3 regions of the Klebsiella sp. MISC125 genome follow, and region 1 is predicted to be linked to each of the others. Evidence: riboswitches for the same ligand, from Rfam matches in the RefSeq annotation. Region 1 holds a riboswitch; each other region holds the start of a gene.
What was found. Region 1 has a riboswitch for thiamine pyrophosphate ahead of ACMYSL_RS14430 (TenA family protein). Riboswitches for the same ligand answer to the same signal wherever they lie in the genome.
Positions count from the first base shown of each region.

Region 2: another riboswitch for thiamine pyrophosphate. It lies ahead of thiM (hydroxyethylthiazole kinase); the one in region 1 lies ahead of ACMYSL_RS14430 (TenA family protein).
Region 3: another riboswitch for thiamine pyrophosphate. It lies ahead of thiC (phosphomethylpyrimidine synthase ThiC); the one in region 1 lies ahead of ACMYSL_RS14430 (TenA family protein).

Region 1 is NZ_CP180448.1:3,046,603-3,048,921, forward strand. It holds gene ACMYSL_RS14425 (ABC transporter ATP-binding protein) at 1-553, opposite strand, end outside; gene ACMYSL_RS14430 (TenA family protein) at 550-1,245, opposite strand; TPP riboswitch at 1,311-1,412, opposite strand; gene ACMYSL_RS14435 (Gfo/Idh/MocA family protein) at 1,555-2,319, opposite strand, start outside.
Region 2 is NZ_CP180448.1:2,077,256-2,079,574, reverse strand. It holds gene thiD (bifunctional hydroxymethylpyrimidine kinase/phosphomethylpyrimidine kinase) at 1-540, opposite strand, end outside; gene thiM (hydroxyethylthiazole kinase) at 537-1,310, opposite strand; TPP riboswitch at 1,345-1,441, opposite strand; gene ACMYSL_RS09815 (alkyl/aryl-sulfatase) at 1,664-2,319, shown strand, end outside.
Region 3 is NZ_CP180448.1:5,875,111-5,877,429, reverse strand. It holds gene thiC (phosphomethylpyrimidine synthase ThiC) at 1-1,197, opposite strand, end outside; TPP riboswitch at 1,283-1,396, opposite strand; gene rsd (sigma D regulator) at 1,451-1,948, opposite strand; gene nudC (NAD(+) diphosphatase) at 2,044-2,319, shown strand, end outside.

The sequences.
Region 1 (2,319 bases):
GGGTAATCAGCACCACGGTGCGGTTCACCAGCAGCTCGGCGGCCAGCGTCTGAATTTTCGTGCGGGTGATGGTATCGAGCGCTGAAAAAGGCTCGTCCATCAGCACAATGGGTCGATCTTCATACAGGGTGCGAGCCAGCGCCGCCCGCTGGCACATACCGCCGGAGAGCGAGGCCGGGCGGTCGTTAGCGCAATGCTCAAGGCCAACCTGCTGTAATAAAGTCGCAACCCGCTGGGTATCAACCCGTTCCCCGCGCAGACGCGCGCCGAGGGAGACGTTGTCACGCACGTTTAGCCAGGGATAGAGCAGATCTTTTTGCCCCATCCACGCCAGCCGTTTAGCTATCGGCTGACCATCGCTGGCGCGAACCTCGCCCGCATTGGCTTTTGCCAGCCCGGCGAGAATGCGCAGCAGGCTGGTTTTCCCGGCACCGCTGGCCCCCAGCAGCGAAACCCACTGACCGCCGGGGATATCAAACGTCAGATTGTCGAAAACCAGCCGCGAACCGAAGCGCAGGCTCAGACCACGCACCGTAATGCCGGGCGCAGTCACGCCGGGCGCTCCGTGACGACATTCAACCCCATTTGCCAGAAGTTAGCTTCCAGCCGCGTGGCGGTGGTAAAAATAGCGCTGAGTTCAGCAAAACGCGCCTCGCCGCCGCGCTGTTGCCAGAGCGTTTCCAGCAGGCTAATGGCGGCATTGACGCCGTTCAGGTAGCCCTCATCACCGTAGTTACGGATCCAGGAGGCATAAGGGTTAGCGGTCAAATTTGTTGCCGGATCGTGCAGCAGGCCAAGGCCGATTTCCGCATATCCGGCAACGCAGGGCATCAGCGCCGCCAGCAGATCCAGCGCGTCGCCGGAATAACCAATGTCCAGCACATAGCGAGTGTAGTTGACGGTTTCCGCGGCTTCAGGTTCGCTGGCCATTGTCGCCTCATTCAGCCCCCAACTGTTGCAGTAGCCAACATGCAGCGGGAGTTCGTCGAGGATGGCGTTCATCGACGCGGCGGCGGTACGCATTTCCGGTAGCGTACGCAGCTTGCTGACCAGCAACGCATAGCTGCGGGCAAAGTGGATCAGAAACAGGTAGTCCTGGGTCAGATAGCGGCGGAAAGCGGGTTCGGGCAGGGTACCGTCGGCGAGTTGGCGCAGAAAGGGATGGGCGACGTAATGTTGCCAGTCATCACCGGCCTGCTGACGCAGACGACCGTAAAGACCTTGAGGAAACTCGGGAAGAATCACAGGACCTCCTGATTAAGGGGAGATCCGGGCGTGCTGAAGTGTGAACAGGCAATGGCGCAAAACTGGCGGAAATGCCAACCCGTCCCTTCGCTGGCATGACCCAGATCAGGTTCAAAGGGTTCGGCTTACGCCATCTCAGCCCTCACGGGACACCCCTCGGTTTGGCCAATGTTATACGACATTCGCTTTTTGATTACAATGCTTTGAATTTGGCGAATTCAAGTGACATTGTCACGTTTTAATTTGCCGGGTGGCGGCGAGCCGCCTTACCCGGCCTACGGTCGGATTGCCGCCGTTGCCGGCTCGATATTAACGAAACTCAACCCAGCTGGCGCCGTTATCTGCTGAACGCACGCAGTTCTCCACCCAATGCACGCCGAGCGCACCGGCATTCGCATCCGGATACCAGAAGTTTTCCAGCAGCGCGGCGTCGCGGCGATCGGTCGCATCCATGGCGATAGCGAAGCGCCGATATAGGTTTGACCAGGCCTCAAACAGCCCTTCGGGATGACCGCCGCCGATCCTGTCATCCTGCAAGGCTAGCGGATCGAGATAGGCCATCCCGCGTTCCAGAATTCGCACCGGCTCGCCCTGGATTTCATAGCGCAGCTGGTTTGGCTGTTCATCCCACCACTCCAGGCTGGCTTTTTCACCGACGATACGTACTTTCTGCCCGTGCATTGAACCGCTGTTGACCGCCGAGCACCACATCGAGCCGATCGCGCCGTTGTCGTATTCCATCAGCACATGGGCGTTATCCTCCAGCGGGGCGCGGCTTTTGACAAAGCTCTGGCGAGAGCACATCAGACGTGTGATGTTGAGCTTCGGGGCCATGGTTTCTGCCAGAAACAGCGGATGCGTGGCCAGGTCGCCCAGGACATAGCTGGGACCGACAAATTTCGGATCAACGCGCCAGCGGGTACTGGGGTTTTCCTGCTCTACCGGTTGATTGTGGAAACCGTGTGCGAACTGCATGTTGACGATACGGATCTCGCCCAGCAGCCCTTGTTCAATCATCTTTCGGGCCTGCAAAATCAGCTGATGCCCGGCGTAGCCATAGGTGACGCCAATGAT
Region 2 (2,319 bases), 970 kb from region 1:
AAGATGACCGCCTTTCATTAATACCGCGCCGCAGCCCATTCCCAGCAGCGCCCTGCCCTGCTCCAGCATCTCTTTTTCAGTTTTGGCATGCGGCGCATCCAGCAGCGCCGCCGCTTCCGGCAGGTTCGGGGTGATTAGCGACACCTGCGGCAGCAGGCGCTGACGCAGCGTTTGCACTGCGCTGAGCGAAAGCAACGGATCGCCGCTTTTCGCCAGCATCACGGTATCCAGCACCACGTTTTTAATCTGGTACCGCGCCAGTCGCTCCGCCACCGCTTCGACGATATCCGTTTCCGCCAGCATGCCAATTTTAGTGGTATCGATTCGCACATCGCTGAACACCGAATCCAGTTGCGCGGCGACAAAATCAGGTTCAATACGGTACACCGACTGCACGCCTCGGGTGTTTTGCGCCACCAGCGCAGTGATGACCGAGCAGCCATAAGCGCCCAGCGCTGAGAAGGTTTTGAGATCCGCCTGGATCCCCGCGCCGCCGCTCGGGTCGGTTCCGGCGATGGTTAAAGCATTGATTCGTCTCACAGGCCGCCCTCCGCGTACAGTGCATCCAGGAATGCGGGAGTAAAGCTGCCGGGACCGCCCCGCTGCGCCGCGATTCCACCCGCGAACTTCATCAGACCACAGGCGGCAGCGACGTTTTCCAGACGGTCACCGGGCATCGCCGTGCTGGCGGCAACCACCGCCGACAGCGCGCAGCCGGTACCCACCACCCGAGTCATTAGCGAATCGCCGCCGGTGACCATGCGCGTACGCTGACCATCGGTGACGTAATCGACCTCTCCGGTTACTGCGACCACGGTATTCAACTGGCGAGCTAACGCCTGAGCCGCAGGCAGCGCGGCTGCGGCGGTATCAGTAGTATCAACGCCGCGCCCACCGCCGCTCATCCCGGCAAGGGCCATAATTTCCGAGGCATTACCGCGAATAGCGGCAGGCTGTAGCGCCAGAAGCTCCCGACAAAATTCAGTGCGCAGAGTCAACGCGCCGACCGCCACCGGGTCCAGCACCCACGGTTTGCCCGCCTGCTTTGCGCTATGCGCCGCCGCCCGCATCGCCGTCGCGCGCTCAACGGTCAGCGTGCCAACGTTAATCAGCAGCGCATCGGCAATCGCAGCAAACTGACTGGCTTCATCGGGGTCGATAACCATCGCTGGTGATGCGCCAATCGACAGCAGCACGTTGGCGGTAAAGGTCTGCACCACGTCGTTAGTCATGCAGTGAACAAGGGGGGAATGGCGGCGAAAAAGATGCCGCAGATGGGCAATATGCGCGGGGTTTAGCAGGTCAGACATCGTTTGCTCCCGCCAGGCGATGAAGAAGCGACGACCCTGCGGTCTCTGACTTCCCTACGCTGGCATTATCCAGATCAGGTGGTACGGGTTTTTCTCAGCCTTCACAAGGAAGGGCACCCCGAGTCATTGAGAGATAAAACGTTCTCAGCGGGCAGGTTACGGGAAGTCACCGGACAACGCAAGCTGGCCTGGGGATGCCCACTGATTACAACCAACAACAAAAAAAACAATTCATTAACAAAATAAACACTTTTTCAGATACGCGATTATAGTTTGAGGAGTCATTACAGGATGTAACCCAACGTCATATCGAAATTAGTGAGTAAATCAGCGTAAAAACCTCGAGGATCCCAATGAAATTAACCCCGATAATGAAAGGATTGGCCCTGGCTGGAATATTCTCTACCCTCCCCCTGACAAGCTGGGCGGAGACCTCCCCTAAAGAAGCGACAGCGGCAACCAAACAAGCGAACGACGCGCTGTACAAACTGCTTCCCTTCTCCGATAACACCGACTTTACCAACGCGCATAAAGGTTTTATCGCCGCACTGCCCACTGAGATAATTAAAGGCGAACAGGGCAACGTCATCTGGAACCCGCAGCAGTATGACTTTATTAAAGAGGGTGAAAAAGCGCCGGATACCGTCAACCCCAGCCTCTGGCGTCAGTCTCAGTTGATTAATATCAGCGGCCTGTTTGAAGTGACCGAAGGCGTGTACCAGATTCGCAACCTCGACCTCTCCAATATGACCATCATCGAAGGTAAAGAAGGCATTACCGTTGTGGACCCGCTGGTGTCGGCGGAAACCGCCAAAGTCGGTATGGATCTGTATTACAAAAATCGCGGCAATAAGCCGGTGGTGGCGGTGATCTACACCCACAGCCACGTTGACCATTACGGCGGTGTGCGCGGCGTAGTCGATGAAGCCGATGTGAAATCCGGCAAAGTCAAAGTCTATGCACCTGCTGGCTTTATGGAGGCAGCCGTTGCGGAAAACATCATGGCTGG
Region 3 (2,319 bases), 2.8 Mb from region 1:
GCCCGGACGCAGACCATCGCCCAGCGATAGGGAAACATCATAGGCAGCGCAGATTTCACAGATTTCGCGGAAATGCTGATAAAGGAAGTTCTCCTGATGATGGGAGAGGCACCACTTCGCCATAATAGAACCGCCGCGTGAAACAATGCCAGTCAGCCGCCTGGCGGTCATCGGCACGTAGCGTAGCAGCACGCCCGCATGGATAGTGAAGTAGTCGACTCCTTGTTCAGCCTGCTCCAGCAACGTGTCGCGGAAGGCTTCCCAGGAGAGATCTTCGGCGATCCCGTTAACTTTCTCTAGCGCCTGGTAGATCGGCACGGTACCGATTGGTACCGGACTGTTACGCAGGATCCACTCGCGGGTTTCGTGAATATAGCGACCGGTCGACAGGTCCATCACCGTATCCGCGCCCCAGCGAGTGGACCACACCAGCTTCTCGACCTCTTCTTCGATAGATGAAGTGACCGCCGAGTTGCCGATATTGGCATTGACCTTCACGAGGAAGTTGCGGCCGATTATCATCGGTTCTGACTCAGGGTGATTGATATTGGCGGGGATAATCGCGCGCCCGGCAGCGACTTCATCGCGTACGAATTCCGGGGTGATGTTCTCCGGCAGTCGTGCGCCAAACCCAACTCCGGGATGCTGGTGTCTCAACACTTCGCCACGAATGCGCTCGCGGCCCATGTTTTCACGGATGGCGATGAACTCCATCTCTGGGGTGACAACGCCCTGGCGGGCATAGTGCAACTGAGTCACGCATTTCCCGGAGATAGCGCGTTTTGGTGTTAGCAGGCCGGTAAAGCGCAGTTCGTCGAGGCCATCATCTGACAGGCGCTGTTTGGTATATGCCGAGCTGCGATCGCAGAGTTCTTCGCAGTCGCCACGCGCTTCAATCCACGGCTGGCGTAGTTTTGCCAGACCTTGTTGGACATTGATTACTATCTCCGGGTCGCCATAAGGGCCGGACGTGTCATAGACAGGAATGGCTTCGTTAGCTTCATAGCGGGGATTATCTTTAGCGCCGCCGATGAGCGTCGGGCTCAGCTGAATTTCGCGCATCGGGACGCGAAGATCTTCACGTGAGCCGCGGATATAGATGCGTTGCGAATTGGGAAATGCGGTGCCTTCCAGCGTGTCGATAAAGCGTTGCGCATGTTCGCGTTGCTCTCGACGGGTCATTTTTGTTGTAGACATAGCTCATTCCAGGTGAACAGGATATGGCTTGTCAGACGACGGATGGAGTAACAGATGCGATCGGGCCCAGATGGGCTGACGCTAAATGCAGTTTACTCTTGTTCCCTTCGCAGGTATTAGCCTGATCAGGTTCCGCGGATCCCGAATTAACGGTCTCAGCCTTTTCCACTGTGGAAAATGGGCACTCCGACAAGATGACATCCCCTCTCTGAGAGGGGGAATGTATGTAAACTACTCGTTAATAGCGGACAACTCAAGCCGTCGGCGCGATATTGTCGCTGACGGGGTCCTTTCGGCTGTGGGCGATGGCGAGGGCGATGAGTTTATCCTCCAGCGCAAAGCGTGCTTCCAGCGCTTCGCCGATATCCGATAACGCCTGTTGAAACTCAAGGTAGTTATCGTGATCGATGGCGTTTTCGAGGCAAGAGTCGTAGTCATCCATGATCTGCTGAGTGTTGGCTTGCAGCTGTGGATAAAGCTTAGTGGCGGTTAAAAGTGGCGTATCACCTTCCAATTCGGCGATAAAGCGTTCATAAATACTAAAATGACCGGAGGAGAGATAGTCCACCAGACTTTGACAAAAATCATCCAGCGCCTTCTCATTAAGCCGCATAAATGATTCCTTGCCAGGTTTCAGGCCAACCAGGTTGTAGTAAGCCACGAGTAAATGCTTACGTACTTGTAGCCAGCGATCGACCAGTTTATTGCTGCCTCCAACACGTTCCGTCAGGTTTTCCAGCTGGTTTAACATGGTTGACTCCGCAAGTTTTAAAGAGAAATACGTTGCTCACCAAAATGTAAATTTAATGTTAAAAGTGCCAGTAAAATGAAGGTAGTGCAATAGATATGGATCGTATTATTGAAAAATTAGATCGCGGTTGGTGGATAGTCAGCCACGAACAGAAATTATGGTTACCCGACGGGGAATTACCATATGGCGAAGCGGTAAATTTTAATCTTGCGGGGCAACCCGCGCTGCGCATAGGGGAATGGCAGGGCGAACCGGTGTGGCTGGTTCGTCAGGAGCGTCGACATGAGATGGGATCGTTGCGTCAGGTACTCGATCAGGATGCTGGCCTTTTTCAACTGGCAGGACGCGGGATCCAACTGGCGGAGTTCTAT